One region of the Rhizobium sp. RHZ02 genome, then DNA from elsewhere that is predicted to be linked to it. Evidence: riboswitches for the same ligand, from Rfam matches in the RefSeq annotation. Region 1 holds a riboswitch; the other holds the start of a gene.
The links. A riboswitch is a leader RNA that binds a small molecule or an ion and turns the genes downstream of it on or off. The one in region 1 is predicted to bind S-adenosylmethionine.
Positions count from the first base shown of each region.

Region 2: another riboswitch for S-adenosylmethionine. It lies ahead of metA (homoserine O-succinyltransferase); the one in region 1 lies ahead of IB244_RS25950 (O-succinylhomoserine sulfhydrylase).

Region 1 covers NZ_JACUZX010000026.1:71,324-87,433, forward strand. The annotation lists partial or broken gene IB244_RS25880 (MATE family efflux transporter) at 5-1,350, shown strand; gene IB244_RS25885 (quinone-dependent dihydroorotate dehydrogenase) at 1,326-2,414, opposite strand; gene IB244_RS25890 (DUF952 domain-containing protein) at 2,411-2,764, opposite strand; gene IB244_RS25895 (hypothetical protein) at 2,873-3,271, shown strand; gene IB244_RS25900 (response regulator) at 3,361-4,008, shown strand; gene IB244_RS25905 (helix-turn-helix transcriptional regulator) at 4,111-4,776, shown strand; gene IB244_RS25910 (thermonuclease family protein) at 4,788-5,525, shown strand; gene IB244_RS25915 (tellurite resistance TerB family protein) at 5,579-5,992, shown strand; gene IB244_RS25920 (transporter substrate-binding domain-containing protein) at 6,005-6,880, opposite strand; gene IB244_RS25925 (hypothetical protein) at 7,096-7,770, shown strand; gene IB244_RS25930 (methyl-accepting chemotaxis protein) at 8,004-10,028, shown strand; gene IB244_RS25935 (hypothetical protein) at 10,152-10,337, opposite strand; tRNA gene IB244_RS25940 (tRNA-Gly) at 10,589-10,662, opposite strand; gene IB244_RS25945 (2'-deoxycytidine 5'-triphosphate deaminase) at 10,718-11,812, opposite strand; SAM riboswitch at 11,885-11,963, shown strand; gene IB244_RS25950 (O-succinylhomoserine sulfhydrylase) at 12,009-13,193, shown strand; gene apaG (Co2+/Mg2+ efflux protein ApaG) at 13,394-13,786, shown strand; gene IB244_RS25960 (Hsp33 family molecular chaperone) at 13,787-14,782, opposite strand; gene argF (ornithine carbamoyltransferase) at 14,875-15,792, opposite strand; gene IB244_RS25970 (aspartate aminotransferase family protein) at 15,835-16,110, opposite strand, start outside.
Region 2 covers NZ_JACUZX010000002.1:206,502-222,611, forward strand. The annotation lists gene IB244_RS03825 (hypothetical protein) at 1-280, shown strand, start outside; gene phaR (polyhydroxyalkanoate synthesis repressor PhaR) at 284-856, opposite strand; gene IB244_RS03835 (acetyl-CoA C-acetyltransferase) at 1,092-2,273, shown strand; gene IB244_RS03840 (beta-ketoacyl-ACP reductase) at 2,342-3,067, shown strand; gene IB244_RS03845 (hypothetical protein) at 3,064-3,216, opposite strand; gene IB244_RS03850 (hypothetical protein) at 3,305-3,451, opposite strand; gene IB244_RS03855 (SIS domain-containing protein) at 3,593-4,321, opposite strand; gene nagA (N-acetylglucosamine-6-phosphate deacetylase) at 4,336-5,487, opposite strand; gene IB244_RS03865 (SIS domain-containing protein) at 5,487-6,518, opposite strand; gene IB244_RS03870 (GntR family transcriptional regulator) at 6,515-7,288, opposite strand; gene IB244_RS03875 (aldose epimerase family protein) at 7,401-8,423, opposite strand; gene metA (homoserine O-succinyltransferase) at 8,549-9,472, opposite strand; SAM riboswitch at 9,508-9,585, opposite strand; gene IB244_RS03885 (ABC transporter ATP-binding protein/permease) at 9,736-11,562, shown strand; gene IB244_RS03890 (DUF5666 domain-containing protein) at 11,567-12,127, opposite strand; gene IB244_RS03895 (ABC-F family ATP-binding cassette domain-containing protein) at 12,322-14,148, opposite strand; gene IB244_RS03900 (thiamine diphosphokinase) at 14,152-14,802, opposite strand; gene IB244_RS03905 (MarR family winged helix-turn-helix transcriptional regulator) at 14,851-15,381, opposite strand; gene IB244_RS03910 (MDR family MFS transporter) at 15,500-16,110, shown strand, end outside.

The DNA.
Region 1 (16,110 bases):
AGACATGGATACGCACGGTCACGAGAACAGGCTGGCATTCGACGTGACGCACCGACTGGTGCTGTCGATTGCAATTCCGATGACGCTCGGCTTCATGACGACGCCGCTCCTTGGCCTCGTCGACACCGGCGTCGTCGGCCACATGGGTCAGCCGGATGCGCTGGCAGGGCTTGCGATCGGCGCCATGCTCTTCGACCTTATCCTCGGCAGCTTCAACTTCCTGCGCGCCTCCACGACCGGACTGACGGCGCAGGCCTTCGGACGGCACGACCGGCACGCCCAGCAGGGCGTCTTCTGGCGAGCGCTGATCTCCGCGCTCGGCTGCGGCATAGCGCTTCTCTGTCTTTCGCCACTGCTACTCGCAGCCGGGCTGAAGCTGATGGGACCGGAGAGCGCCGTTGCGGCCGCCACCAGCACCTATTTCTCCATCCGCATCCTTGCCGGCCCGGCAGCGCTTGCCAATTACGCGATCCTCGGCTTCGTGCTCGGCCGCGGCCAGGGCACCGTTGGCCGTTGCTGCAGACGATCATCAACGGCATCAACATCATACTGGCGATCTATCTCGGCCTCTGGCTTGACTGGGGCGTGGCGGGCGTCGCCTGGGGTACGATGGTCGGCGAGACAGCCGGTGCTGTCGTCGGCTTGCTGATTGTCCTTCGCGGCTTCGATCGCGCGCATCGGCCGACACGCACGGAGATCTTCTCCCGGCATCGCCTCGCCGAGCTTTTCGCGCTGAACCGCGACATCCTGATCCGCACCTTCGTGCTGCTCGCCGCTTTCACTCTGATGACGCGGATCGGCACGAGCTTCGGAGCGGTCACGCTGGCCGCCAACGCCGTGCTGATGAACTTCTTCCTGCTCTCCGGATATTATCTCGACGGACTGGCCAACGCGGCAGAGCAGATCACCGGACGGGCGATCGGCGCGCGATACCGGCCGGCCTTCGAGCGTGGCCTGAAGCTGACGGCGCTCTGGTCCTTCGGGCTTGCCGGCCTCATTTCCGTGTTCTTCCTGCTGGCCGGTCCATGGTTGATTTCGGTGCTAACCACCTCGCCGGAGGTGCAGCAGGCGGCCGAAACCTACCTGCCCTGGGCCGCCGTCACCGGACTTACGGGGGCGCTGGCCTTCCTGATGGACGGTGTCTTCATCGGCGCCACCTGGTCGACCGACATGCGCAACCGGATGCTCATGTCGTTTGCCGGCTATCTCATAGCGCTGGCCGTTTTCGTGCCGCTGTTCGGCAATCATGGCCTATGGCTGGCGATGAACGGCTTCCTGCTGTTTCGCGGTGTCTTCCTGGCGATGCTCGTGCGGCCGCGGGCGGATCAAACGTTCCGTCCTGCCCAGTAGTCCGTTCTCGTATCCCTGAGGTCGCGGATGGATCTGACCTGCTCGCGATCGAGCAGCTTCGACAGGCCGCGAACGATCGTGCCCGGGAGGCCCGGCCCCTCATAAACCATGCAGGAATAGAGCTGCACGAGATCGGCACCGGCCTTGATCTTCTCGAGCGCGGTTTCGGCGGACGAGACGCCGCCGACGCCGATGATCGGCAGGCCTGGGCCGACGCGTTTGCGCATTTTGGCGAGAACGGCGGTCGATTTGTCGAACAGCGGCTTGCCGGAAAGCCCGCCGGCCTCCTTCGCCTGACGCTGGTCCCTGAGGCCCTCGCGGGAAAGCGTGGTGTTCGAAACGATCAGGCCGTCCAGGGCATGCGACAGCGCTTCGGCGGCGATATCGTCCAGCCCCTCTTCCGTCAGATCAGGCGCGATCTTCAGGAAGACTGGGATCTTTCTGCCTGCCTTTTCGGCTTCGGCATCGCGGGCAGCAAGCACTGCCGACAAGAGCGCGGCGAGGCTTTCGCGCGCCTGCAAATCGCGCAGGCCCGGCGTGTTCGGTGATGAGATATTGGCGGTGAAATAGCGAGCGACCGAATAGAACCGGCGGATGCCGAGGACATAGTCGACAATGCGGTCCTCGCTGTCCTTGTTGGCGCCGATGTTGACGCCGATCATGCCGTTGCCGCGAATGACCGACAGGCGTGCGAAGGCGGCATCGTGGCCTTCGTTGTTGAAGCCGAGGCGATTGATGACGCCTTCATCCTCGACCAGCCGGAAGATGCGTGGGCGCGGGTTGCCGGGCTGCGGCTTCGGCGTCACGGTGCCGATCTCGGTGAAACCGAAGCCGATCTTCAGCAACGCTTCCGGAACCTCGGCGTTCTTGTCGTAGCCGGCCGCCATGCCAATCGGATTGACGAAATCGAGCCCGGCAACGCTCTGCCGCAGGCGCGGATCGGGGGCGATCCGGCAGGCCGGCACGGCGCCTGCCTTCAGTGCGGCAATCGACATGCCATGAGCGGTTTCGGGGTCGAAGAGGAAGAGACCCTTGCGGGCGGCGTGCTTGAAAAGCTCGATCATGGCGCAAGATCCGGAAAGACGTGCTGGCCGGCGACATCGAGCGGCAGCGGCGCCTCCCATAACACGGCCGACATCGGCAATTCCGCATAGAGGTGTGGAAAGAGAGCGCCGCCGCGCGAGGGTTCGAAGACGAGTTCGTCGCCGAACTTGCTGCTATCGACGGCAACGAGCAGAAGCCCCGCCTGGCCGGCGAAGTGAAGGGCCGCCGTCTGCCTGACCTGGGCGGCTGTCGAGAAGTGGATGTAGCCGTCCGTAAGGTCGATCGGCGCGCCACGAAAAACGCCGGCTGCCCTCGCCTCCTGCCAGAGCGTTTCCGTCACGATCTTGTAAAGCGTGGGTGTCAGGGTCATGATAACCTCAGAATGGCTGGTCTTTCCCGGGCTTTGCCGCAAAGCGGCGGCGATGTCCACGCCTCGCCGCGAAAAATGCGGTGGCCACCGAGATTTCCGGAGGAAACCATGAGAAATATCGCAATCGGCCTTTTCGCGCTTCTCCTGCCGCTCGGCGTTCATGCCGCTGAAACCGACGCATTGCGCTTTCAATTGGAGCGTAGCGGCGACCACTTCGTGCGGCTCGACAAGCAGACCGGCGCCATGTCGCTTTGCGAGGAGAAGGACGGCGCGCTCGTCTGCAGGATGGCCGCCGATGAGCGGGCGGCCTATGAGCAGGAACTCGACCGGCTTTCGGCCCGCGTCACGGCGCTGGAGAACAAAAGCATCGTCAACAAGGCGCTTCCCTCCGACGAGGAGATCAACCGTTCGATCGGCATCATGGAGCGCTGGATGCGGAGCTTCATGGGGATAGTCAAGGAATTCCCAAGCGAGGAGGAGCGCAACGCCCTTCCGCAAAAGACATGAATTGATATAGTCACCTCCGAATGGAGGCATGTATCGTGCGGAGGCACGAGGCATGTCTCGGCGATCGAACTCTTGGGAGGGAGCTATCGATGCAGGAACAGACAATCATCATTGCCGACGACCACCCGCTTTTCCGGGATGCGCTGCGCCAGGCAGTGATTGGTATGGAAGGCCATCCCGAGATCGTCGAGGCCGGCGATTTTGCCGCAGCGCGCATGGCGGCTGGAGCACATCCCGAAGCGGACCTGATGCTGCTCGATCTATCGATGCCTGGTGTCAGCGGCTTTTCCGGCCTGATGGCGCTTCGCTCCGAATTCGCCGGGCTGCCGATCGTCATCATTTCCGCGACGGATGACGCCACGACGATCCGTCGCGCGCTCGAACTCGGCGCATCCGGCTTCATCTCCAAATCCTCCGGGATCGACGACATTCGCCGCGGTATCCAGACGGTCCTTGCCGGCGATATCGCGACCCCCGAGACTTATCGGGACGGGCAGGAACAGGATCCTGATGTCGCCGACCTGATCCACCGGCTGCACACGCTGACACCGCAGCAGAGCCGTGTGCTGACGATGCTGGCGGAAGGTCTTCTCAACAAGCAGATCGCCTATGAGCTCGGCGTTTCCGAGGCGACGATCAAGGCGCATGTCTCGGCGATCCTGCTCAAGCTCGATGTCGACAGCCGTACGCAGGCGGTGATCCAGCTCGGCAAGATCAACATGGCCTTGGTCGCCTGAGGCGAGACAGGATTTTATTCCTTTCATCTCTTTACTCCCGCTGGGCTTGCGGTTAATATTTCGTCGTTGAACGATGGCGCAGGCGCGCAGGAATCAGGCGACATGCTGTCACACGAGCAGATTTGGGGGGCGATCGACAGGCTTGCCGAACGGCATGACCTGACGCCTTCAGGTCTTGCCCGGCGCGCGGGGCTCGATCCAACCTCCTTCAACAAGTCCAAGCGGCTCTCCGCCGATGGGCGGTTGCGCTGGCCGTCGACGGAATCGATCGCCAAGGTGCTGGATGCAACGGGCGCCAGCATGGAGCAGTTCCTGACGTTCATGCGGCCGGCAGGGAGCTTTTCCAGTCTTCCGGAAGGCGGCTTCCCGCGGCAGGGCAGCTCGATTCCGCTGCTCGGCTTTGCGCAGGCCGGTGCCGGCGGCTTCTTCGATGATGGCGGCTTTCCGGCTGGGCAAGGCTGGGACGTTGTGGAATTCCCGGCCGCACCCTCGCAGAAGGCAGGCGTCTATGCGCTCGAAGTCCAGGGCGAGAGCATGATGCCGCTCTACCGCGACGGCGACGTCTTGATCGTCGAGCCTGGCGCGCAGGTTCGACGCAATGATCGCGTCGTCGTCAAGACGCGCGAAGGCGAAGTGATGGCGAAGGTGCTGTTGCGCCAGAGCCCGCGATCGATCGAATTGATGTCGCTCAACCCGGAGCATCCCAACCGAACAATTGAACTTTCCGACGTGGATTGGATCGCCCGCATCATCTGGGCCAGCCAGTAGGAAGATATTCCATGCGTCCTGCGGCAATTCTGACCGCTGTTGCAGGGATCGGAATTGTCGCCGACCTGATTGCGGCCGGCGGACAGCGGCTTGGCTCGGCCATTGATCCGGCGGAAACGGCAGCGCCGATGGAAGCGCAAGTGCCGCCCCCCGCTCCGACGGCTCAACCGACCTCAAATCCCGAAGCCAGCATGAATGCGCGGCGTGTCGACGAGGCCAGCCAGTTCTACCCTGCGGTCATCGACGGCAAGCCACTCGAGCGCATCGCGCCCGTTGTGCCGGAGCAACCGGCAAACCCTGCCAAAGACAGGGGCGTGAACCTTGTTCGCCCGATCGCGGAAAGCGCCGGTGTCCTGGCGTTTGGCGACCGTCGCCTGCAGCTTGCCGGCATCGACCCAACGCCGGCGGACAAGACATGCATCGACAGCGGGGGCCGTGAGTGGCCATGCGGGATGCTGGCAAAGACCAATCTGCGGCTGCTGCTGCGCCTCAGGGCCGTCCGCTGCGATCTCGACAGTGCGGAATGGACCGGTACCGTCACGGCCGCCTGCAGGATCGGTACGCAGGAAATTTCACAGTGGCTCGTCGAAAACGGCTGGGCAGAGGCGGCGAAGGGATCTGCGCTCGCCGAGGCCGGCGAGAAGGCAAAACAGGCGGGCAAAGGCATCCATGGCAACGACCCTCGCAGCCTCGCAGAAACCAGCGGTCCTGAGGATCTGCCTTCCGATCTGCCGCCCGACGGCTTGTAATGTCGCTGGGCAACTCCTAGACTCTGGCCTCACTTCGAAGGGATCATCGAGACATGAACAAGCCGCTTTCCGCCCATGACGCCTTGATCTACGTGATGGTGATGGCATCCGCCGTCGACAGCACGATGAACGATCGCGAGATGGAGCGCATCGGCCAACTGATCGGCTTCCTGCCGGTCTTCCGTGATTTCGACGACGAAAAGCTGATTTCCATCGCGCGCGATTGCGCGGGACTGCTGGCTGGTCCCGAAGGGCTCGACATCGTGCTCGAAACCGTCAAGGACACGCTGCCGTCGCGCCTCTACGACACGGCCTATGCGCTCGCGGTCGAAATTGCTTCCGCCGATCTCTCGGTGAAGGCGGAAGAGCTGCGCCTTCTCAGCCTGCTTCGCGACCGCCTCGGCCTCGATAAGCTCACTTGCGCCGCCATCGAGCGCAGCGCGATCGCGCGCTTTCGCAAGGGCTAGAGCCTTTCAGGTTTAATACAGGCCGTAAGGGAAGTAGCGCAGGTAGATTTCCTGCAGGCGGCCACTGCGCGACAGCGCTGCCAGCGCGTGATCGAGCGCTGCCGTAAGGACATCGTCCTTCTGACGGAGCATGATCGTCATGCCTTCGCCGAGAAACTGCTCGGAGAGATAAGGCCCGTCGAACAGCGCGCAGCATTTCGCCGAGGCCTCCGACGAAACCCAGAAGGAGAGCTGGAGGGAATCCGCGAAGACGGCCTCCAGCTTGCCATCCTTGAGTGCTGCAAGAAGGGCGTCCTTGCTGTCGAAGGGTACGGCCTTCACCTTCGGGAAATAGGCCGCCAGCATGGCTTCGTGCGCCGTCGCCTTGACGACGCCGACCGGATGATCGGCCAGAGCGCTGGCATTCTCGCCCTTGATGGAAGCCTTTAAGTTTCGAACGAAGCGGGCGGGCAGCATGAGATAGGGGCGCGAAAAGGCGAACTGTCGCCGCAGCTCCTCGCTGACGGCGACGCCGGCAATCACGGCATCGCCCTGCGAGGCCGCGAGCGCGGCATTCAGGTCAGCGAACGGCAGCGCCTGGATCTGGCATTTGCTGGCAATCTCCAGCTCGTTACAGATCTCGCGGGCGAGATCGACGTTGAAACCGGAAAGCTTGCCATTCTGATCGGTAAAATTGAACGGTGGAAAGTCGATCGTCGTCAGGAAACGCAGGCGGACGAGCGACGAAAGATCCGGTTTGGCAAGGCGCTCCCTGGAATCGAAAAGCAGCGGCAAGCCTGGCATCGCCTCCTGCGCCGACAACGAGAGCGGGCAGAAAAACACAATCAAAGACAGCCAAAAGCTGCATAGCCCCTTAAGATTCAGGGATGCTAGTTTAAATTGCATCATTATGATCGACCTCGGGGAAAGCATGCACTGCCATTCTGGAAACGGTGTATCAGAGTCATGCGTGTCGGGGAATATGCGTCGGGCGGGATCGAAGACCGCACGCTCTTGGATGATGGTTCAATACGCCACGGCGCGCCGCCTGCGCGCGCGGTAAACGATTCCTACCAGAGGTTCTGCTGCAACTCGGCATCGGCAGGCCGACAATCGCCCGCCCGATGCAGGTCGCACGCCGCAACGGCGCGAGCATCGAACAGGAACTCATTGCAAGCGGCTCCATCGATGCCGACAGCTACTACGCATCCCTGGCGCGCGGGCTCCGGCTTCCCTTCCTTTCGGCAATCGACAGCTCCCTCCTCAACGATGACAAGGCACTCGACAGCCAGCTTCTGCAGGCTCGCTGCGTCCGGCTGAACTACATCAGCAAAGGCATGCTGGCGATCGTGCCGGAAGCCCGAAACCTGGTGATGCGCGAGCCAGCGCGCCTCCCGCGCGAGATGGGCGTGGGCGGCTTTCTGGTGTTCCAGTTGCTGATCGGAGGAATGCTGTTTTCCTCTCTCACCCATCCCTGGCTGATCATGCTCCTTGTCACCACCGCCGGCTACCTAGCGCTCGGCTTTCCGCCCGCCGGCAGCAGCGAAGGCGCGCTCTTGCTCCTCGATCTTGCCAATATGGCGGCAAGCTACGGCCTCTTTCTGCTGCTCGGCAGGGTCGCGATGCTGCGTGAGGAAAAACGCAGCATCGGCTGGCGCTGGATCTATGTCCCGCTCTATTGCCTGATGATCTCGGTGGCGGCATGGCGCGCCCTTCTCGAGCTGCCGAGAAAGCCCTTCTTCTGGGACAAGACGCCTCATGTCCCTGTCAGCACCAGTGAGAAGTTGCGCCCCGCTTAGCATGACTCGTCCCTAGGCGGGGGGACCCGAAATTTTTTCCGGGGACAGATCCCAAGCGTTAGGGCCACATTAAGCAATGTCCCATTCTATTCGCCAGGACGACGCCGGCTCACGGGCCGAATGCATGATGCGCATGTCGAGCCTTCCGGGCATCCCACCATGCCGTATCCCGCGACATAAAATGCTTCAATAGTCGGCCCGCCCGCGGTCGGGTCAAGCGACTGGACATAGCCATGCTGAAGAACTTGAAAATCCGGACGAAGATCATTTCTGTCGTCGCGCTTCTCGGGGCGATCGCGCTCGGGGGCCTCGTTTATGTCATCACCGAATTCCGCGGTGCCGATGCCACCTACAGCGCCTTCATCGATAACGAGGCACTGGCAGCCATGCAGGCATCCCGCGCCAGCGCCTCGGCAACCGCTGCCGTGCTGCAGGTCACGCTTATCGCCGGCCTCAAGCCGGAGACGCCGGCTTTCAATACGGCGCTCACGACGCCAAGCAAGATGCCTCAAGCGCGCGAACGCCTGGAACAGGCGGCGGCCTTGGTACCTAGCCGCAAGCCGGCGATTGACGACATCCTCGTCGGCATCGCCGAGATGGAAGCGCTTTCCAGCAAGGTCATCGACCTCGCCAAGGCAAAGGACAGTGCCGGCGCGCAGCTTGCAGCAAGCATGCTCAATGCGAAGCTGAACACGGTCACTCCGAAAATGATCGCCAACAATGATGCGCTGATGGCATTGCTGAACGATGGCGGCGACGCGCTCTCCATTAGCGTCAACCAGCGCATCACTCTCAGTTTCGTACTGATCGGGCTCGCTGTCATGGGCGCGATCGGCCTTTCTGTGTGGGTCGCGCAATCGGGGATCACCACGCCCATGGTTCGTCTGCGTGACCGGATGGCTCAGCTTGCCGAGGGAGATACGCACGGCGCCATCGACGGCCTCGACCGTCGTGACGAGGTTGGCCAGATGGCCGGCGCCGTTGCCGTCTTCCGCGACAATGCCGTCGATCGTATCCGGCTTGAGGGCGAGGCCGAAAAGAGCCGCAATCTCAGCGACAGCGAACGCCGAGAACGTGAAGCTCAGCGCGCAACCGAGGCTGCCGATCTCTCGCGCGCGGTCAGCGCGCTTGGCGACGGCTTACGCCGGCTGGCCGCAGGCGACCTCGCATCTCGGATCGATACGGCGTTTGTCGGCGACCTCGATAGTCTGCGACAGGATTTCAACAACTCGATCCTGCGCTTGAACGACACTATGCAGACGGTCGGCGCCAACGCCCGCGCCATCACTGCCGGCGCAACCGAGATCCGCGCCTCGGCGGACGAGCTTTCGAAGCGCACCGAGCAGCAGGCAGCGTCCGTCGAGGAGACGGCAGCGGCCCTCGAGGAGATCACCACCACCGTGAAGGATGCCGCCAAGCGTGCCGAGGAAGCACGTGGGCTCGTGGCACGCACGCGCGCCGGTGCAGAAAAGTCCGGCCAAGTGGTCAGCAAGGCCGTCAACGCCATGCAGCAGATCGCGCAATCCTCCGCGGAGATCGGCAACATCATCGGCGTCATCGACGACATCGCCTTCCAGACCAATCTTCTGGCCCTCAACGCCGGCGTCGAGGCCGCGCGCGCCGGTGAAGCCGGCAAGGGCTTTGCCGTCGTTGCCCAGGAGGTGCGTGAACTTGCACAGCGCTCGGCCAATGCCGCCAGGGAGATCAAGTCGCTGATCACCACATCGGGCGACCATGTGCAGACGGGCGTGTCGCTTGTCGGCGAAACCGGCAAGGCGCTTGATGCGATCGTTCACGAGGTTCAGGAGATCAACCAGCACGTCGACGCGATCGCCGAGGCCGCCCGCGAGCAATCGACCGGCCTGCAGGAGATCAACACGGCGGTGAACTCGATGGACCAGGGAACGCAGAAGAATGCGGCCATGGTCGAGGAAAGCACGGCGGCGAGCCACAAGCTCGCGACGGAAGCGGCGACACTCAACAACCTGCTCGACCAGTTCAAGCTGACCGGCACTGGCAGTTTCAGCGCTAACATTGCCGCGGCAGCGCCGCTGCAGGGCACTCACATCCATTCGGCGCCACGGCCGGCCGCGCCACCGGTCGCAGCCAGAAAGGCACCCGTCCGCATCGCCACTCCGGGTGTCACCCGCCCCTCTAGCTCGCCGGCTCGGGCGCTTGGGCAGAAACTTGCAAGCGCATTTGGTGCAAGCAGCGCCTCTTCGAGCCCACGCGACGACGCCGATTGGACGGAATTCTGATCCCAGCAAAACGGTACAAAAGCAAAGGGCGGCTCAATGCCGCCCTTTTCGATTATAGACTTTCGACTTCAAACAGCGAGCCATGGCCCGGCTGCCGCACAAGACGGAAGCTAAAAAGGGTGCTCAGGCAAACCCGAGCGGAATTTGCTCGACCTTGCGGCCGCGACCATAATCGCGCTCATAGGAAGCACGATCGTCATCGCGCGCAGACGCAAGAACCACTTCCGGCGCATAGTAGCCGTCAGCGTAAGTGCCGGTATCGCCATTCTCCCGGATCTCGCGCTTCGCCGTGAAAATCTTCAAAAGCATTCTGCAACTCCTCCTGATCATGCCGACAACGACCAAGGGGTCGCCTGCGTTCCCGTGATATCGGAGAATAGTTAAAAATTAACCATGTTTATTAGAGAATTGTCAACTATTTCAATTTCCTTCGAGGCTACCTCTTAAGGGCGTTCTTTCCTCGTGGAGTAAGACAGCGAACGACGGCGGCCCACGTGGGCACCACGCTCAGACCACAGTGCGGATGAAATCCGCTCAGTCCCAGCAAAACCATCTGAACTTGGAGCGGGTGAAGGGAATCGAACCCTCGTATTCAGCTTGGGAAGCTGCTGCTCTACCATTGAGCTACACCCGCGTTGGAGCGAGATTTCCAATAGATGGGTGCCGCTGTCAAGCGGGCATTGGCGTTGTCAGATGCGGAAGTGCTTCGAGAGTTTCAGGCCCTGGGCCTGATAGTTGGAGCCGAGGCCGGAGCCGTAGAGGCTCTCGGGGTGCTCCTGCATATGCTCATAGACGAGGCGACCGACGATCTGGCCGTCCTCGAGGATGAAGGGAACCTCGTGGCTGCGGACCTCGAGCACGGCGCGGCTGCCGCGGCCGCCGGCGGGGACGTGGCCGAAGCCGGGGTCGAAGAAGCCTGCATAATGCACGCGAAATTCGCCAACCAACGGATCGAAGGGGGTCATCTCTGCCGCGTAGTGCGGTGGCACATGGATGGCTTCGCGCGAGACGAGAATATAAAACTCGTCCGGATCCAGGATCAGTTCGTTGCGACCGCGGCTATAGAGAGGTTCCCAGAAGTCATAGATGTCGTGCTGCGCCTTCTTGTCGACATCGACGACTGCAGTGTGGTGCTTACCGCGGTAGCCGATCAGTCCATCCTTGTCGCCGGCCAAATCAATCGACAGGGCAATGCCGCCGCCGGAGACGTTCGGCAGCTTGCTGGCGACCAGCGTTTCGGCATCGTGGAGCGCGAGCAATTCCGGCTCTCCAAGTATCGAATGGCCGACCCGGAAGCGGATCTGCGACAGGCGCGAGCCTCGACGCACGACGATCGGGAAAGTACGCGGACTGATTTCGAGATAGAGCGGGCCGGAATAGCCAGCCGGAATTTTGTCGAACTCCTGCGCGTAGTCGGTGATGACGCGGGTGAAGATATCGAGACGTCCGGTCGAGCTTTTGGGATTGGCCGAGGCCGACATGTCGGCCGACAGGTCGAGGCGCTCCATCAAGGGAACGATATAGACACAGCCGGTCTCCAGCACGGCGCCTTCGCTGAGGTCGACGACGTGGAGGCTGAGGCGATCGAGCTTATCGGACACCAAATGGGAAGGACCCGGCATGAAGCTCGCGCGAACGCGGAATGCCTTCGCGCCAAGCCTGAGGTCAAGGCTTGCCGGTTGGATCTGGTCGTGGTCCAAATCGCGCTCGCTGGTGAGACGTCCCGCCTCAAAGAGCGCGGCTATCGCGCGATCCGCCAAAATTCCTGTTTCGCGAGCCATCATGCCCCATCCATATTCGCGGGAGACAAAACCAAACTCAAGGAATTGACGCAAGCATAGAACGGCAGTATTGCACTTTTATCCCGTGGTGATTTGGCCGGTCGGCTTGCAGCCACGTTAAACAAGTGGCTAAAAGGACCGGGTGCAAAACCGGTCTGCTTTCGCGGCCGGTTTTTTTGTTGTTTGAAAGTGGTGATTCATGAGCAAGACTTGGCGCCCCGCAACCCAACTCGTTCACGACGGCTCTTTGCGCTCGCAATATGGCGAGACCTCGGAAGCCATCTACCTCACGCAGGGCTTCGTCTATGAGAGCGCGGAAGCGGCCGAAGCGCGCTTCAAGGGCGAAACGGAAGGCTATATCTACGCTCGCTACGGCAGCCCGACAAACGACATGTTCGAGAAGCGCATGTGCGCACTGGAAGGCGCAGAGGAAGCCCGCGCCACGGCCTCCGGCATGGCAGCCGTCACCGCCGCAATCCTCTGCCAGGTGAAGGCCGGCGACCACATCGTTGCCGCCCGCGCCCTCTTCGGCTCCTGCCGCTGGGTCGTCGAGACGCTCGCCCCGAAATACGGTATCGAATGCACGCTGGTCGACGGTCGCCATCTGGAAAACTGGGAAAAGGCGATCCGCCCGAACACCAAGGTGTTCTTCCTGGAAAGCCCGACCAATCCGACACTCGAGGTGATAGACATTGCCGGCGTCGCCAAGCTCGCCAACCAGATCGGCGCCAAGGTCGTGGTCGACAACGTCTTCGCCACGCCGATCTTCCAGAAGCCGCTCGAGCTCGGCGCCCATATCGTCGTCTATTCGGCCACCAAGCACATCGACGGCCAGGGCCGCAGCCTCGGTGGCGTCATCCTCTCCGACCGGGAATGGGTCAACGAGAACCTTCAGGACTACTACCGCCACACCGGCCCGGCCATGTCGCCGTTCACGGCATGGACGCTGCTGAAGGGACTCGAGACGCTGCCGCTGCGCGTCAAGCAGCAGACCGAAAACGCATCGAAGATCGCCGACTTCCTGGCCGATCAGCCGAAGGTCGCCAAGGTCATCTATCCCGGCCGCAACGATCATCCGCAGGCCGACATCGTCGCCAAGCAGATGAAGGGTGGCTCGACACTGGTCGCCATCGAACTCAAGGGCGGCAAGGAAGCAGCTTTCGCGCTCCAAAACGCCCTGCAGGTCGTCAAGATCTCCAACAATCTGGGCGACGCCAAGAGCCTGATCACGCATCCGGCTACGACGACGCACAAGAACCTGACCGACGAAGCACGGGCGGAGCTCGGCATTTCCGGCGGTACCGTTCGTCTTTCCGCCGGCATCGAGGACACGGACGACCTGATCGAGGACTTCGCCCAGGCTCTCGCAAAAGTGAACGCCTGATCAGCCGACATCGGCCGGATCGACGCAAATCCGGCCGACCGCCACATGCTGCTTTGCCCCACCCAAGACAGGTCAAAGTCAGGCTTAAGTGGCGAAACTTCTTGCCTTTACAGGCATTACGGACGTGATCGACTATCGGTTTATTGACGGATCGGCTGTCGTATAAGATACCGGTAACGTATATTGACTATGGTGTAGGCATGTACCGCGCCCTTACACGAGACATTGAAGTCGTCGTCGAACCTTTTTATCTGGAGGAGCAATCCGATCCGGAAGACGATCGCTATGTCTGGGGCTACCGGATCGTCATCAGCAACAATTCCGACAAGTCCGTGCGACTGGTGAACCGCTATTGGAACATCACCGACCAGAACGGCCTCGTCGATGAGGTCACGGGCGCCGGCGTCGTGGGCGAACAGCCGCGGCTCGCGCCCGGCGATACCTATGAATATTCCTCGGGCTGCCCGCTGGATACGCCGTCGGGGCTGATGTTCGGCCACTACCAGATGGAAACGGACGAAGGCGAGCTTTTCAATGTCGAAATACCCGCCTTCTCACTGGATTCGCCAGGGCTGCTGAGAGTCCTGAACTGATCACTCCGCAGGCTCTGCCACCTCTTCCACTTCGAAACGATAGGTCGTCGAGCAGAATTCGCAGGTGACCGAAATTGCGCCGTCTTCCTGACTGGCATCAATTTCCTCCGCCGAGAAGCCCTTCAGCACCCCCTTGATCTTTTCGCGGGAACAGCTGCACCGATCGAAGACCTCGCGCGGTTCGTAGACGCGAACCCCACGCTCGTGGAACAGACGATATAGCAGCCGCTCGGTGCCGACTTGCGGATCCGTCAGTTCGTCGGCGTCGATCGTGTCGACGAGCGAGCGGGCTTCCATCCAGGCATCGTCTTCCTTGTGGGTGCCGCCAGTCCTATCGCCGTCGCCGCCGTGAAGATCCGGCTGGCGCATGCGCTCCGGCGCTTCCGGCAGGAACTGGGCGACAAGACCGCCAGCCCGCCAGCGGTGGCGCGGCTTGCCCGCGTCGTCGCGATCGAAGAGTTCGGCAGCAGCAAGACGCACCCGCGTCGGGATCTGCTCAGACTGGCGGAAATAGGTGCCGGCAATCTCTTCAAGGGTCGCACCGTCGAGCGCAACGATACCCTGGTAGGGTTGGGAAAACTTGCCCTGATCGATTGTAAAGGCCAGCATGCCCTTGCCGAGAAGCTGTTCGGGCTCGATCTGCCCTGCCGCAACGGCCCTGTCGAGGAGGCCCTGGTTGAAGCGTGCGTAGGCACGCACGTTCTCAGGCGTCGAGAAATCGCAAACAAGCAGGTCCACCGGGCCGTCGCCCTTGGTCTGGACCGTGAACTTGCCTTCAAATTTCAGCGACGTGCCGAGCAGCACCGTCAGCACAACGACTTCGGCAAGAAGCCGCGCGACGGGCGCGGGATAGCGATGGCGCTCGAGGATCGCGTCCAGCATCGGCCCGAGCTGGACGGCGCGACCGCGCACATCCAGTCCCTCAACCTGAAACGGAACGACATGATCATCGCCGGCGAAATTGAATTCGCCGAGGGTGGCTGCAGGTTCTGCCATGGTCTTCTCCTAGTCTGAGAGCGGCAGACAAGGGTGTCCATCCGCTCGCACGGCCACCGGGCCTTCCGGCCAAACGTGGCGTCCAGTATGGTTCAGATCGCGCCCAGGCACCAAGCAAGAATCGACTTCTGCGCATGAAGACGGTTTTCCGCTTCATCGAAGACCACGGATTGCGGGCCGTCGATCACCTCGTCCGTAACTTCCTCACCACGATGGGCGGGCAGGCAATGCATGAACAATGCATCCTTGTCGGCCTGCGCCATCAAAGCCGAATTGACCTGATAAGGCTGGAATACGTTGTGACCACGGGCCCGATGTTCCTGATTCATGGAGACCCAGGTATCGGTCACCACACAATCGACGCCGGCGACCGCACGGTCTGCATCATGGTAAAGCATGATTTCGGCGCCCTCATTGCGGGCCCAGTTCAGATAGTGATCCTTTGGCTCGGAACCAAGGGGCACCGCCATATTCATGCGGTAGCCAAAACGCGCGGCTCCTTCGACCAACGAATGCAGCACGTTGTTGCCGTCGCCGGTCCAGGCGATCGTCTTGCCCTTGATCGGGCCGCGGTGCTCTTCGAAGGTCATGACATCAGCCATGATCTGGCAGGGGTGCGTATCATCCGTCAATGCGTTGATGACAGGAACGGTTGCATGCTCAGCGAGCTCCAGCATGCGGGCATGATCAGTCGTGCGGATCATGATCGCGTCGACATAGCGCGACAGCACCTTGGCCGTGTCACCGATCGTCTCGGCGCGGCCAAGCTGCATTTCTGTGCCCGACAGGAACAGCGTCTCGCCCCCGAGCTGGCGCATGCCGACGTCGAAGGACACGCGGGTGCGCGTCGAGGGCTTTTCGAAGATCATCGCCAGCATCTTGCCTGATAGCGGCTTGTCGCCCTGCCCGGCCTTGAAGGCCTGCTTGCGCGAGATTGCGTCATCCATGATGAGCCGTAGGTCGGATGCCGCGACGGCGGAGAGATCGAGGAAGTGTTTGGGGGAAGCCATTATCGTTACCTATCACGCCCGCCTTCCGACAGGCACTATTCATTAAGCCGTCTTCTTGACCTTCGCAGCGCGCACGCTTTCGGCGGCGCGTTCGAGGCGGGCAAGGCCCTCGCGGGCTTCGTCAGCAGTGACGACCAGAGGCGGCAGAAGACGAATGACATTGTCGCCAGCGGGTACGCCGAGCAGATGGGCGTCACGGATCGCCTGCAGCAGTTCGGAGGACGGCACGGCGGCCTTGACGCCGAGCAGCAGCCCCTCGCCCTTGATATCCTCGATGATATCAGGATAGCGATCCTTGAGCGAGGCCAGCCCTTGGCG
Region 2 (16,110 bases), on a different contig from region 1:
GGGGGCCATGTGGAGCATGTCGCTCGGCGACCTCTTCATCGTCATCGCGCTTGCGGTTCTGTTCTTCGAAATACTGAAGGCGACCCGCAATGACGGCAGCCTTACCAATCACATATTGTCGATGCTCGTCTTTATTGCCTTCCTGGTCGAGTTTCTCCTCGTCCAGGATGCGGCCACCCAGGTTTTCTTCATCCTGATGACGATTGTGTTGATCGATGTGATTGGCGGCTTTGCCGTATCTATTCGCACCGCCAGGCGCGATGTTTCGATCGGGCTCTGACGCTTAGAGACTATCGAGTTTGTTCTGAAGGGCGCGCAGCTGTTCCTTCAGCTCGTCGATGTCCTTTGCTTCCGCCTTGCGGCTCTCCTTGGCCGGCGGCGTCATGAACGGTGAAAACATCTGCATGGCCTGCTGGAACATCTCGGTATTGCGACGGACCTGGTCTTCGACCAGCTGCATCGGCAGTTGCAGGTTCTTGCCGATCGGCGTTTCGCCGAAAGCGCGCGTGACCTGCTCGCGCATCTGCGCCTGCTGTTCGGTAAAGGCGCGCATGGAGTGTTCCAGGAAGCTCGGAACGACCATCTGCATCTGGTCGCCGTAATAGGTAATCAGCTGGCGGAGGAACGAGATCGGCAGGAGCGTGTTGCCCGTCTTGGATTCCTGTTCGAAAATGATTTGTGTCAGTACCGAGTGGGTAATGTCGTCCCCGCTTTTTGCATCCTGGACCGTAAAATCCTCCCCCTTCTTTACCATCTCCGCCAGGTCTTCCAACGTTACGTAAGTGCTGGTGCCTGTGTTGTAGAGGCGGCGATTGGCGTATTTCTTGATTACGATCTGCCCGTCATTCTTCGCCATATCAGTCTCCCGAAGCCCGTCTGATTGTTATGGAAATTCCTCCACGGAGGAATGTAGACGCAAACGAAGCCCAGTGACAATCTCTTTGTGCGATGCGGCAACCCCTTTTGCAGCAGAGATAATTTGCCCCAGCGTAAGCAGTGCCTAAAATTGAATGTTAGCGTCTTGTCGTTTGACTTGGCGCTGAAGCTTTGTCAGTTTCCTCTGTATCTGATGGAGTTAACAGGAGATCGTCATGTCGAGTTCATCCATCGTCATCGCTAGTGCAGGCCGCACAGCCGTTGGCTCATTTAATGGCGCGTTCGCCACCGTTCCGGCCCATGAACTGGGTGCGGCCGCGGTCAAAGGTGCGCTGGAGCGTGCAGGCGTCGATGCCAGCGAAGTCGATGAAGTCATTCTCGGCCAAGTTCTTCCGGCTGGCGAAGGCCAGAACCCGGCCCGCCAGGCCGCCATGAAGGCGGGCGTTCCCAAGGAGGCGACGGCATGGGGCGTCAACCAGCTCTGTGGCTCCGGTCTTCGGGCGGTGGCGCTCGGCATGCAGCAGATCGCGCTCGGTGACGCAAAGATCATCGTCGCCGGCGGTCAGGAGTCGATGTCGATGGCGCCGCATGCTGCGCATCTGCGCGGCGGCGTCAAAATGGGCGACATGAAGATGGTCGACACCATGATCAAGGACGGCCTGACGGACGCCTTCTACGGCTATCACATGGGCATCACCGCCGAGAACATTGCCCGCCAGTGGCAGCTCTCCCGCGAGGAGCAGGACCGCTTTGCCGTCGCGTCGCAGAACAAGGCGGAAGCCGCGCAAAAGGCGGGTCGCTTCGCCGATGAAATCATTCCGTACGTTATCCAGACACGAAAGGGCGACGTCACTGTCGATGCCGACGAGTACATCCGTCATGGTGCGACGTTCGAATCGATGGCCAAGCTGCGTCCTGCCTTCGACAAGGAAGGCACGGTGACCGCGGCGAATGCCTCCGGCCTGAATGATGGCGCTGCTGCAGCCGTGCTTATGACTGAAGCTGAGGCCTCCCGTCGTGGTATCCAGCCGCTCGTCCGCATTGTTTCCTGGGCTACGGCAGGCGTTGATCCGCAGGTCATGGGAACCGGACCGATCCCAGCGTCGCGCAAGGCGCTGGAAAAGGCGGGTTGGTCTGTCGGCGATCTCGATCTGGTCGAAGCAAACGAAGCCTTTGCCGCGCAAGCATGCGCGGTCAACAAGGACCTCGGCTGGGATCCTTCGATCGTCAACGTCAACGGTGGCGCGATCGCGATCGGTCACCCAATCGGCGCGTCCGGCGCGCGGGTGCTCAACACGCTCCTCTTCGAGATGAAGCGCCGTGGCGCCAAGAAGGGATTGGCGACGTTGTGCATCGGTGGCGGCATGGGCGTCGCGATGTGCTTTGAAGCTCTTTGAACAGCAGGCAATCCAACCATAACCTGAGCCCCGCAGGATAGCGGGGCCTTCAAATGAGGGAGCTGAACATGAGCAGGGTGGCTGTTGTCACTGGTGGTACCCGCGGCATTGGCGCCGCGATTTCCGTCGCACTGAAGAATGCAGGCTATGCAGTTGCCGCCAACTACGCGGGCAACGACGAGAAGGCGAACGCCTTTCACAGCAGGACAGGCATTCCCGTCTTCAAATGGGATGTTTCCGACTATGCATCATGCGGTGAGGGCATCGCGAAGGTAGAGGCTGAACTGGGTCCGGTCGACGTCCTTGTCAACAACGCCGGGATCACCCGGGACGCAATGTTCCACAAGATGACGCCGCAACAGTGGCACGAGGTCGTCAACACCAACCTCACCGGACTCTTCAACATGACGCACCAGGTCTGGGGTGGCATGCGCGACCGAAGCTACGGGCGGATTGTCAACATCTCTTCGATCAACGGCCAGAAGGGGCAGATGGGGCAGGCGAACTATTCGGCGGCCAAGGCCGGCGACCTCGGCTTCACCAAGGCACTTGCGCAGGAGGGTGCAGCCAAGAACATCACCGTGAATGCGATCTGCCCGGGCTATATCGGGACGGAAATGGTTCTCGCAGTTCCCGAGAAAGTCCTCAATGAACGGATTATTCCGCAGATTCCGGTCGGCCGCTTGGGCGAGCCTGAAGAGGTTGCCCGCTGCGTCGTCTTCCTGGTTTCCGATGATGCGGGTTTCATTACCGGATCGACGCTCAGCGCCAATGGCGGCCAGTTGTTCGTTTAGCGGATGGAGGCTGTAAGGCCGTTATCGTGGCTCTCGATCTGCTGCGAATAGCGGCCTTGCTGGCTGCGCGTATCGTACGGATTCAAGTATGCCGCATAGGTCGCCATGGCGATCGTCAATATTGCGGCTGCGCCGATAATTCTGGTCATGCCCTGCACTCCGAATTCCCCACGGCCCATTGGTCGTTCAAACCGGTGTCGATATTGGGGCGGATCTGAGGAATTATTAGGCTGTCTTTCAGCCCTTTGGGTGACGCCTTGCCTTAGCCCTGACCGGCACCTTTTGCATTGCGCGATCTTCGCCGCGAAGAGCGGCAGCGGCCGTTGTCACGAATGCAGCCGCAATCAGGATGGCGACCGCGGAATTCAAGATAATCTGCGTCATGGGACCGTTCCTTTCCAAGTCGGCGGGACGTAGCTTGCCGCTGTTCTTGAAAGAAATATGCGCCTCACTCGCACGGTCCGGTAGATTGAACTTTGGCGACCGACTGTCGGCGTGGCGTTGACAATCGGGCGCCGCGCTCTCCTAGAGGTGCGGATTGCGCGGTCGGTATTTTGACACCAGCCGCTGGTTCACCGCTGCCGCGCCCGGCATGTTGGCGCTGAGATAGATCGGTGCGTCGCCGCTCTTCGCCAGCTCCGAAGCAACCTCTGCGAAGATCGCGTTGAGGACCGTTGCACCGATCGCCGTGGAAACCGGCCCGACTTTTAGCTCCGTGCCCGGGAGCGCTATCACGGCATCGCCAGGGGGAAGACCGTTGTCCAGTACGATATCGGCGATGTCGGCCAGCCGCCGCCGGCCGTTTGCAATCGCACTCGAATAGGAGACCGACGTGATGGCGATCACCTTGGCGCCGATTTCGTGGCCATAATCGGCAGCTTCGATCGGCGCTGCATTCACGCCGGAGTTCGATGCGATGATGATGACGTCGCCGGGCTGCATCCCATAGCGCTCCAGTACCGGCCGCACCAATCCTTGCGTACGCTCGTAAACGGAACTGATTACGGCGCCTTCGTGCAGCATTGCGGAGCCGACGAGGACCGGGATCGTCAAGGCGAGGCCGCCTGCTCGATAGTGGAGCTCTTCCGCCAGCATATGCGAGTGCCCGGTGCCGAACACATAGACCCGCTTGTCGTTGTGGGCGGCTTCCAGGATCGCTCTGGCCGCCAAAGCCATGGGCTCGGCGAGTTCCGTCTTCAAGGCCTCGAGCCGGCCAATCAGATTGGAGAAATAAGCATCGGTGATCGCGGTCATCACATCCTCGCTTTCTAGGCGGCTTCACCGCTGATGAAGGTCCGTGTGACCTCCAGGGCGTCGGTGAGATGCACCAGGTCGGCCCGGGCGCCCGGTGACAGGTGGCCGCGGTCGTCAAGGCGCAGGAAGCGCGCCGGGTAGAGCGTCGCCATGCGAAGGGCCTCGGCGAGAGTCAGTTCCAGATAGGTAATCCCGTAGCGGATGGTGGACGCCATATCGACATCGGAGCCCGCGAGCGTGCCGTCCGAAAGAACCAGCTTCGAGCAGAACCCGCCCCTTTCGCGCCGAACCGTACGACCGTTCAACGTGAAAGAGTCTTGCTCCGATCCAACCAGCGACATCGCGTCGGTGACGAAAAAGAGCTTGCCCTCGCCCCGCTTGGCACGAAGCGCGGTTCGAAGCGCCTTCGGATCGACATGATGGCCGTCGGCGATGATGCCGCACCAGACCGAGGGGTGATCGATGGCCGCACCGACCAGACCGGGCGCCCGGTGGCCAAGCTGGCTCATGGCGTTGAAAAGATGGGTGACGCCACGTGCGCCGGCATCGAACCGTACCTCTGCCGCCTCGCTGGAGCAATCGGAATGACCGATGCTGACGGTGACGCCGGCTTCGCTGAGTTCGCGCACCTGTTTCGACGTGACCTGTTCGGCCGCCATCGTTACCAGCAGCGTGCCGATCGCCTCCTTGGCCACAATGAACGCCTTCACGTCCCTGTCTTCGACCGGGCGCATGAGCTCGGCAAGGTGTGCTCCCTTGCGGGCAGGCGCCAGATGCGGGCCCTCGAGGTGCAGACCCGCCACGCCGCGGTTCGACTTGACGGCTTCCTTGGCTGCCTCGATTGCTGCTGCTGTCGCGTCCGCGGTATCGGTGATCAGCGTCGGCAGCAATGCAGTCGTTCCGTAAGGGCGATGACCTTCAGCAATCATGTACATGGAGGCTGGCGACGGCTCGTCGTTGAGCATCCGGCCGCCACCGCCGTTCACTTGCGCATCGATGAAACCTGCGGAAAGCACGCCGCCTTCAAAGCGCGTGTGCTCACCGTCAGGAAGGTCGCCTGCCGCCGCAATCGCCTCGACACGGCCGTTCGAGACAATGAGCGCCTTGTCGTCGTGGAAGCGCTGACCGTCGAAGATCCGCGCGCCGGAGAAGATCTTGCGAACCATCACATCGTCTCCGTGACCTTGAGCAGGTTGGCCGGCTTGTCGGGGTCGAATCCTTTCCGACGGGTGACCGACTCGATCAGGCGGTAGTAGACGAGCAGCGAAACAAGGGGATCGAGCAATCCGCTGCCGGTCGTGGGCACCTGGACATTGATGCCGGAAACCGGCTTGGCCGAGAACGGCACGGTGGTGGCGCCCAGCTTTTGCAGTCGCTCCAGAGCCTGCACGTTATTGCCGAAGGCCGGATCATCCGGCGTGAAGGCGACGATCGGGAAGCCTGGCTGAACAAGGCGCATCGGACCATGCATCAGCTCGGCAAGGGAGAAGGCTTCTGCATGCAGGCCTGCCGTCTCCTTGGCTTTCAAGGCTGCCTCAAGGGCGATGGCGAAGGCAGGACCGCGACCAGCGGTGTAGAGTGAGCTGGCGTTGAATAGGACGTCCTCTGCGGCCTTCGTATCGATGCCGCTGGTTGCCTGGAGGGCATCGGGCAGCTTTTCCAGGGAGGCATGCAGATCGCGCTTGCCGCTGATGGCGGCCGTGACACCGGAAAGCGCGGCGACCGAGGCAATGAAGGACTTGGTCGCAGCTACGCTCTTTTCGGCGCCCGCATTGAGCCCGAGAACGATGTCGGCCTGCTTGGCAAGCGGACTATCGGTGACGTTGACGACAGCGATCGTCGTTGCGCCGCCGCGTTTTGCCGCATCCTGCAAGGCAACGATGTCGGGGCTCGCGCCGGATTGCGACACTGTGAAGTGGATGCCACCCTTCAGATGCAGCGATGCGCTGTAGACCGAGGCGATCGAAGGGCCAACCGATGCGACTGGCACGCCACAGGTGATCTCGAACAGGTATTTGAAGAAGGTCGCGGCGTGGTCCGAAGAGCCGCGCGCCGCGGTCGTCACGACGCTCGGAGCGCCCGATGCAAACAGCTTTGCAATTTCGTCGAGGACGGGCCTTTCTTTCTGCAGCAGCGTTGCGACGACCTCCGGCGACTGGCCGGCTTCCTGCAACATTAGCGACGGGCTTTCACTCATAGGTCATCTCCGATTCTCAATTCCGCAACAAAATCATATGCATCACCACGATAGTGGGAGCGGGTGTATTCAACGACACGCTGGTCCTCCAGACGCGACACACGTTCGATCAGCAGTGCGGGCGCGCCGGCATTCACGTTAAGCGCAGCGGCCGACGACGGATCGAGTGTGACCGCCGTCAATCTCTGCAGCGCTCGGACCGGGCGGTGGCCGTTCGCCGCGAGCGCTTCATAAAGAGATCCCTCGCCGCCACCGCCTTCGCCGAGAAACTTTATCGGCACGACAGCGCGTTCGATGGCAAGCGGCAGCCCGTCGGCAAGGCGCAGACGATCGAGGCGAAGAACCGGTTCATCAAGCCCAAGGCCAAGCAGGAACGCCTCTTCCGGAGATGGCGTGTTGACCGTCCGAGACAAGATCCTTGCGGCCGGAGCGCGGCCGCGCGAGCGCATGTCGGCAGAAAACGACGAGAGCCGCCACAGCGACTGTTCCATTCGCTCGACCTTGGCGGAAACGAAGGTGCCGCTTCCGTGCCGCGACTCGAGCGTGCCTGAATTCATCAGGTCGCGATAGGCGGTCCGAACGGTGACACGCCCGACCTTCAAGGCTTCGGCCAGATCGCGCTCGCCGGGGAGCGCCGTTCCGGGCTTCAGCAACCCTTCCTGGATCAAACCGGTCAGCGCCTGTGCCAGCCGCTTGTAAAGCGGCCCGGTCAACGCCTCGTCGCGCAGGCCACGGCTGTTCAGTTCCGCTATCAGACTGGTTCTATCCATCTCGCAATAATAGAACCTATTTAGAACCAATCGCAAGCAAGAAATGACGCGCAAAAAAAACCCCCGCAGGAAGCCTGCGAGGGTTGGCTCATTCGAGAACAAGGCGAGAGCGTTAGCTCTTCGAGAAAATGTAATCCGTTTCCTGACGCAACACTTCACCCGGGCGCAAAACGGCATCGGGGAAGCCCTCGTGGTTGATCGCATCCGGCCAGATCTGTGTTTCCAGGCAGAAGCCGGCGAAGGGACCATACTTGCGTCCATCGAGGCCTGGCACAGGCACGTCGAGTTTGAAGCCGGCGTAGAACTGTACGCCGGGCTCCGTGGTGCGAACTTCCAGCGAAACGCCTGAGTTCAGGCTGCGGGCAAGCGCGACGGAGCGCTTTGCGGTGCGTTCGGTGGAGAGGCAGAAATTGTGATCGTAGAGCGCCTGTTCACTACCGTCGAACCGCTTCATGGGCGACATCTCGCGGAAGTCGAAAACCGTTCCGGCGACGGGCCGTACCTCTCCGGTCGGGATCTGCAACTCATTCGTCACGAGGTAGCCGTCGGCTGCAATCATGATGTCGTGGCCGAGCGCATCGTCGCGGCCGTCGAGGTTGAAATAGGCATGCTGGCAGACGTTAGCGATCGTCGGTTGATCGCTCGTCGATTCGTAGGTCACGGAAAATTCGCCGTTGCCGTGTACCCGGTACGTCGCCTGGATGGTGCAGTTGCCCGGATAGCCGCCGCGACCGTCGGGATCGACGATCTTCAACACGACGCGGTCGGCATCATGCTCGACGATTGTCCAGTTCCGCTTGGCGATGTTGTCCTTGCCGCCGTGAAGATGGGTAACGCCCTTCTCGTTGAGATCGAGTTGATAGTTCTTGCCATCCAAGGTGAACTTGCCGCCGCCGATGCGGTTTGCGCAGCGCCCAGGCGTCGCTCCAAAATAAGAGGAGTGGGCGGGGTAGCTGTCAAAATCGTCGAAGCCAAGCAGCAGCGGCGCATCGTGACCGTCAAGGCGGAGATCCTGAATGACGGCGCCCCAGGTGATGATCTTGGCGGTCAGCCCGCCACCCTTGATCTCGACACGAAAGACAGTCTCGCCCGACTGGGTTTGCCCAAAAACTTCCCGTTTCAACATTTCCGCCATAGCGACCATCCAGATATATCTTTAATTGAGGCAGGGAACCTGCCCCCATTTGCCGCAAACCGCAACGGGTGTCGTAAAAAAGAAGCACGGTCAGACTAGGCGCGGCCGCTTAGCATCGGCTTCTGTCAGTTGCCCTTGCCGATGTCGTTGAGATCGTAAGGTGTCGTCTGGTAGATCTCGTTGATCCAGTTGCCGAACAACAGGTGCGCGTGGCTGCGCCAGCGATTTTGCGGCGCCAGCGACGGATCGTTGTGCGGGAAATAGTTGTGCGGCATCTTGATCGGCACGCCGGCATTCACGTCGCGGAAGTACTCGTCCGAGAGCGACGTTGAATCGTACTCCACATGATTGAACATATAGAGCCGCTTGCCCTTGCGTTCATGCACCAGGCAGACGCCCATTTCGCTGGATTCCATCAGGATCTCCAGGTCTGGTGACTTTTCGATATCGCTGCGGCGAACCTCGGTCCAGCGCGACACGGGCACTTCGAAATTGTCGGAGAAACCGTTCAGGTAGACCGACGACGGCTTCAGATTCCGGTGTCGGTAGACACCGAAGGCCTTCTCCTTGAGTTCGTACTTCGGAACGCCGTGGAAATGATAGATCGCGGCCATCGCGCCCCAGCAGACGTTCATCGACGAATGGACGTTGGTTTCCGTCCAGTCGAAAATCTGCTGCATTTCACCCCAATAGTTCACGTCCTCGTAGGGCAGTGTCTCGATCGGCGCGCCTGTTGTGATGAAGCCGTCGAACTTGCGGTCCTTCACTTCCTCCCACGTCTGGTAGAAGGCGAGAAGATGGTCTTCCGAGGTGTTCTTTGCTTTATGGTTGCCCACGCGGATGAGCGAAAGCTCCACCTGCAGCGGCGAAGCGCCGACCAGGCGGGCCATTTGCAATTCCGTCTTGATCTTGTTGGGCATGAGGTTGAGAAGCCCGATCTGCAGCGGCCGGATGTCCTGACGGATTGCCGCCGTCTCGGTCATCACGCGTACGCCTTCCTGAACCAGGGTTTCAAACGCAGGCAAGGTATCGGGGATCTTGATGGGCATTGCGGTCACTCGATCACAGAAACGAATATATCGCTATCGGTCCGCACGCGGCCCTTTAGCAACTTCTTTAACGTGGCTGCAAGCCGGCCGGCCAAATCACCACGGAGTGCCTTAAATAGCGCCAGTCGGGCTCCGAATCAATTGCTCATACGAAGAGTGGGGTCGATGCGAAGTCACTCACACGTTAAAGGTTGCTAGAATCTGTTGGTGGACACAGCGAATCACCACGTTTATTGAAGTAGAATGACGACTAGGGACGCGTAATGGCAGATGACCTCAAAGGCAGGCCAAGCATTCAAGGGCAGGACAGAGTAGGATACGACCTGAGCCTGGGCTATCGCTTGAGGGTCATGTTCTCGGCTTTCTGGCATTCGCCCGTGCGGGGAAGGGTCTTGGTGATCGCTACTGCGCTGATCGCCATCATTCTTGCGACCGCCTATGCCACCGTCATTCTCAACCAGTGGAACGCGCCATTTTACGACAGCATCGCGCGGCGTGATCTGCCCGGCTTCTTCCATCAGTTGAAGGTCTTCGCGTTGATCGCCGGCATGCTGCTGCTGCTCAACGTCGTGCAGGCCTGGCTCAATCAGATGACCGCGGTCTACATGCGCGAAGGCCTGACGCGTGATCTTGTCAACCAGTGGCTTCAGCGCAAGCGTGCGCTTCGGCTTTCGGCCAGCGGCCTCATCGGCGTCAATCCCGATCAGCGCTTGCACGAAGACGCCCGCAACCTCGCGGAAAGCACCACGAGCCTGATGATCGGGCTGGTGCAGGCGACGATCCTGCTGATCAGTTTCATCGGCGTTCTGTGGGATCTCTCAAGCGGCTTTATCTTCCGTTTCGGCACGCATTCCTTTTCCATTCCGGGCTATATGGTTTGGGCTGCGATCTTTTATGCGGCGTCCGCATCGATTCTCAGCCAACTGGTGGGCCGCAAGCTTGTAAAGCTCAATGCGGATCGTTTCTCGAAGGAAGCAGAGCTTCGCTTCGCGCTGATGCATGCCAACGAGAACATGCCGGCGATTACCGTGGCACGCGGCGAGGAGAATGAGCAGAAACGTATCGACACCGACATCAGTGCGGTGCTTGCCGTCATCAAGCGGGTGGCGATGGCCAACGTCAACCTCACCTGGGTATCGGCCGGCTACGGTTGGCTCGTCGTTGTCATCCCGATCATTGTTGCCGCACCCGCCTACTTCTCCGGCGGCCTGACGTTTGGCCAGCTGATGGTGTCCGTGGGCGCCTTCAACCAGGTCAACACGGCCCTTCGCTGGTATGTCGCGAATTTCGGTCCCATCGCCGAATGGCGCGCCACCCTGATGCGCGTCACCGATTTCCGGCAGGCGCTCACCAGCATGAATGACGAGATCAATATGAAGGGAACGATCAAGTACGAACGGAACCCTTCCGGAAACCTGACGCTGGAGCATGTCCGGATCGCCGCCAAGATCGGTGAGGACATCGACCAGTGCGGTGGTTTCCGCATGCACGAAGGCGCGGTGACGATCAAGGCCGGCGAAAAGGTCATGATCAACGGCGACCACAACGTGAATCGCAAATTGCTCTTCCTTGCGCTTTCCGAGCTTTGGCCGTGCGGCGGCGGCAAGATCGGCTTGCCGCCCACGGACGACATGCTTTTCGTCCCGCAATCGGCCTACATTCCGGGTGGTACCCTTCGCGAAGCATTGGCGTTTCCGGAACCCGTGGACGCCTATCAGAATGCCGATGTCGTTACGGCGCTGGAAAAGGCAGGTCTCCAAAATCTGGTTTCCCGGCTTGATACCCGAGCCCGCTGGGACAAGCTGCTTGACTCAGACGAGCAGCGGGCGATCGGTTTCGCTCGCCTGCTTCTCGTGCGGCCGAAATGGATTGTATTCGACGAAGTGCTGGAGGGCATGGAGCCGGAATGGCAATCGACGATGATGCAGGTCCTCGCTTCCATGCCTGAGGCAACGATGATCTACATCGGTCGGTCAGACACATACGTCGAGACTTTCAAGCCACGCGTTCTGCATCTTGAAGCGCTGCACGCGAAGCCTGAGATGAAGGTCGTGGCAAAGGCGCCGAACGCGCCGGCACCAGCACTCTGATCACTTACATCGGCGGTACGGCGCCGTTTGTGCCGACCGTGACATTCGCCGAGGACACAGTGCCGTCCGCAGCTTTTTCACCCATTACGATCACGCGCGCTCCTGCGACAAGATCCTTCTTTCCCGCAGGCGCGATGGTAACGATGGGTGTATCGTCGGCAATGGATATCGTCTTTTCCTTGCCCTGATAGGTGAGCGTGATGGTGTGGCCGTCGACTGCCTTGACGGCCTTAGCCACGGTTGCGTTGGTCATCGTGCTGTTCGGCTTCAGGTCCCAGGGGCGACTGCCTTCTCCGGTGCCTTTCATGGCTGCTGGAAAGATCAGCACTTCGAGAGCACCATCGCCGCCATCGGCTTTCGGCAACGAGGCGACGCCAACGAAATCCCCTGGCTTGATGTCTTCCACGGAAGCCTTCCTGATGCCGCGGACCTTCCAATCCGGCTTCAATTTTACCGTCTGCTCGGTGCCCTCTCGCGTTTTCACCACCAGCGTGTTGCCGTTCAGGCTTTCGATCGCACCGCGCACGCGTTGCGCCTCCTGGGCAAGCGCGCCGTGTGACGCCATAGTGAGGAAACCCGCGGCCCAGACGAGCCCGGTCAATGCGTTGAGATTGTGTGGCATGATCTGCATCCTTGCCGTCGTACGAACTGCGGCTACGGGGCGCAGCTTAGTCCCGCCGGTCGAAGGCTGACGAATCAATGAAAAGTGAAGCCAGATTGCCCAGCAACAGATGGGGCGGAATGGGAGGGTGTGCTGTCTCAGCCCTCCAACTCCTCCCGCAGCATCTCAAGCTCCAGCCATTCCTCCTCCATCTTCGTCAGGCTGTCGCGGAATTTCTCCATCTCGGCCGCTAGGCGATTGAACGTGGTGGGGTCTTTGCTGAACAGGCTGGGATCTGCCATCCGCTCTTCGCGCTTGGCGATTTCGGCTTCCGCCTTGGCCATTTCCTTCGGAAGATTTTCGAGCGCGAACTTCTGCTTGTAGGAAAGCTTGCCTTTTCCTTTTGCCGTTTCGGCGGAAGCGGCTGCCTCCTGCGGCTTCGCTCGTTCCGCCGCCTTCTCGGCCTTCCGTCGCTCGTCGATAGCGCCCTTTCGTTGTGCCAGCATGTCCGAATAGCCGCCGGCATACTCGATCCAGCGACCGTCAGGTGCATCCGGCACAGCCGGCGCGATTGTCGACGTCACCGTGCGGTCGAGGAAATCGCGGTCGTGGCTGACGAGAATCACGGTGCCGGGGAAGCCGGCGACGATTTCCTGCAGCAGATCCAGCGTCTCGATATCAAGGTCGTTGGTCGGCTCGTCGAGGATCAACAGATTCGCCGGGCGCGACATGATGCGGGCCAGCATCAGCCGTGCGCGCTCGCCGCCTGAAAGGTTCCTGATCGGCGTGCGTGCCTGCTCGGGCTGGAACAGGAACTCCTTCATATAGCCGGTCACGTGCCGCTGCTCGCCGTTGACGAGGAGGTTCTCGCCGCGGCCATCGGTCAGGTAATGGGCGAGCGTCTCTTCCGGATTGAGGTCTTCGCGCTTCTGATCCAGCGTCGCGATTTCCAGATTGGTCCCGAGCTTGACCGTGCCGCTGTCCGGCAAGAGCTGCCCGGTCAGCATCTTCAACAGCGTGGTTTTGCCGGCGCCGTTCGGGCCGACGAGACCGATGCAATCACCGCGATGCACGCGGATGGAAAAGGGAGCGACGATCGGCCGGTCGCCGAAGGTCTTCGTGATCTTCTCGGCCTCGATGACGAGCTTGCCGGACTCCTGCGCATCGGAAACCGTTGCCTGCACGGTGCCCTGCGGACCTTTGTGGCCGCGATACTGAGTACGCATGGTCTGCAGTTCGCCAAGCCGGCGCATGTTGCGCTTGCGCCGGGCCGTGACGCCGTAGCGCAGCCAATGCTCTTCGCGCTCGATCGCCTTGCCGAGCTTGTGCTGCTCGAGCTCTTCCGCCTCCAGAACCTGGTCACGCCAGGCTTCGAAATGGGCAAAACCCCTGTCGAGCCGCCGCGATGCGCCGCGGTCGAGCCAGACTGTTGCCGTTGAAACCTTCTCCAGGAAACGGCGGTCGTGGGAGATCAGGACGAGCGCACTGCGGCTCTTCTGCAGTTCGCCTTCCAGCCATTCGATGGTCGGCAGGTCGAGATGGTTGGTCGGCTCATCGAGCAGCAGGATGTCGGGTTCTGGCGCGAGTACGCGGGCGAGGGCAGCGCGGCGGGCTTCTCCGCCCGAGAGGTTTTGTGGATCTTCCTCACCGGTGAGGCCGAGATGCGAGAGGAGATAGGTGACGCGATAATGATCGTCACCCGGGCCGAGGCCGGCTTCGGCATAGGCCTGCACCGTCTTGAATCCGGTGAAATCGGGAGCCTGTTCGAGATAACGCACGGTCGAGGAGGGGTGGCGGAAGACCTCTCCCGACTGTGCTTCGACGAGACCGGCAGCAATCTTCAGCAACGTCGACTTCCCGGAGCCGTTGCGGCCGACGAGACAGATCTTGTCTCCGGGCTCCACCTGCAGGGCGGCGCCGGCAAGCAATGGCGTGCCGCCGAAGCTGAGAAAGACGTCGTCGAGTTTCAGAATGGGAGGCGCCAAAGATCAGACTCCGGAAAGATCATAGGGGCGGGCGAGCACAATGGCGCGGCCGCTCTCGAGCGAAAAGCGCACTTTGCCTTTCGCGACATTGGAAATGGTGCGTGACGAGCCGAAGGGCAAATGGAAGTCGGCAAGCGGGTAGCGCGCGTTTTCGATTGTCAGGCCGCGAAGTTCGCTGAAGCCAGGCACCGAAAAGAGACTGCCTGGTGGCAGGTCCAGTTCGATTGCGCCTGAAATCAGCGGCACAGCCTCTTCGCTGCCAGACGTGAGCAGTACGTCATAACCCTGCTCCGCCAGGCTGACGGCATAGAGCAGGTGCTGGATGGCATGATCGGAACGTTCGCCTGCAAGGGCGCCGGCCAAGACGAGGCGTTTCGCGCCGCGGGCGACCGCTTCCGCAACCGCAATCTCGCCGTCGGTTGAGGCCTTGGCAGCGGGATAAGGTTGCCTGGGGACGTCAGGAAAAGCGGCTTCGAGATCCGCCGGCGTGGAATCGAAATCGCCGACCCACAATTCCGGAACGACGCCGAGCGCTGCCGCATGACGCATGCCACCATCGGCGGCTATGAAACGGCTGCCCGACATGGCATGTCGCAGGCGGTCGGTTATCTGCAACTCGCCGCCAAGCAGAATGGTGAAGGTGGATTGGCTCATGGGCACTGCCCATAGCGCAAACCAGGGGGGAAGGGAAAGGGCCGCCGCTCAGGCTTCGTCAGCGATATCCTTGACGCGAGCCTCAAAAACACTTTCGAAGCCGGAAATGAACTTCTCGAATAGCTCTCCGAACGCCTCGATCTCTTCCGGCTTCCAGTCTTTGACCACTTCGGAAACGAATGCGAGCTTCTGCGCGCGTATTTCCGACAGCAACCTCTGCCCGAGCGGCGTCATCACGACGATGATCCGCCGCGCATCCGCCTGAGATGCCTTTCGCCGCAGAATATTCCGCCCCACCATTTCCGCGACGATGCGGCTTGCGCGCGAGGGGTCGATCCGCATCATCTCGGCAATCGTCCCAACCGTTACGTCGCCAGCCTCTTGTGCACGCCGCACAGCGTCCAGCACGTCGAGGTGTGACAGCTCGAGGCCCGGTGCGACACTTTGGATCGCGAGCCGACCGATCAGTCTCCGCCCGGTCATGAGACGCATACGGGTCATGCTTTGCCCAATGCGCAGGATGTCCGGCTCATGCGTCTCGGCGTCAGTCTCGGTCGGATTCGTCAAGCTCTCGTTCATTGCGGTAACATAGCATCTCAGGCGTCAATTGAGAATATGCCAATGTCAATCAAGTGACGTTGACAAATATATGCTAACAGCACATAAATGGCCACTCTCCAATTTGGAACGACGCTTCATGGATACTCAAATTGCCGCAGCGCCGCTTGTGACGGATCACCGCCGGCGGTTCATCCTCTTCCTTTTCCTGATGGCAGCCATGTTCATGGCGACACTCGACAACCAGATCGTCGCAACGGCTTTGCCGACGATCGTCGGCGAGTTCGGCCACCTCGAGCGGTTCAGCTGGGTCGGCTCCGCCTATCTTCTCGCCGTGAGCGCGGTGATGCCGCTTTACGGCAAGCTCGGTGACCTCTTCGGCCGCAAGTATGTGATGATGGCCGCGATCATGATCTTCACGGTCGGTTCCGCCGTTTGCGGACTGGCGGTATCCATGAACACGCTGATTGCGGCCCGCGTGCTGCAGGGGCTTGGCGGCGGCGGCATCATGGTGTCGATCTTCGCCGTCAACGCCGACCTCTTCGAACCGCGCGAACGGGCGCGTTACCAGAGCTATTCCAGCCTCGTTCTGATGGCGTCGGGCGCTATCGGACCCGTCCTTGGCGGGGCAATGAGCGATCTCTTCGGCTGGCGCTCGATCTTCCTCGTCAATGTTCCGATCGGTTTCGTCGTCCTTGTCGGTCTGGCCTTGATGCTGCCCTACCGGAAGCCCAACCGCCGTCCGAAGAT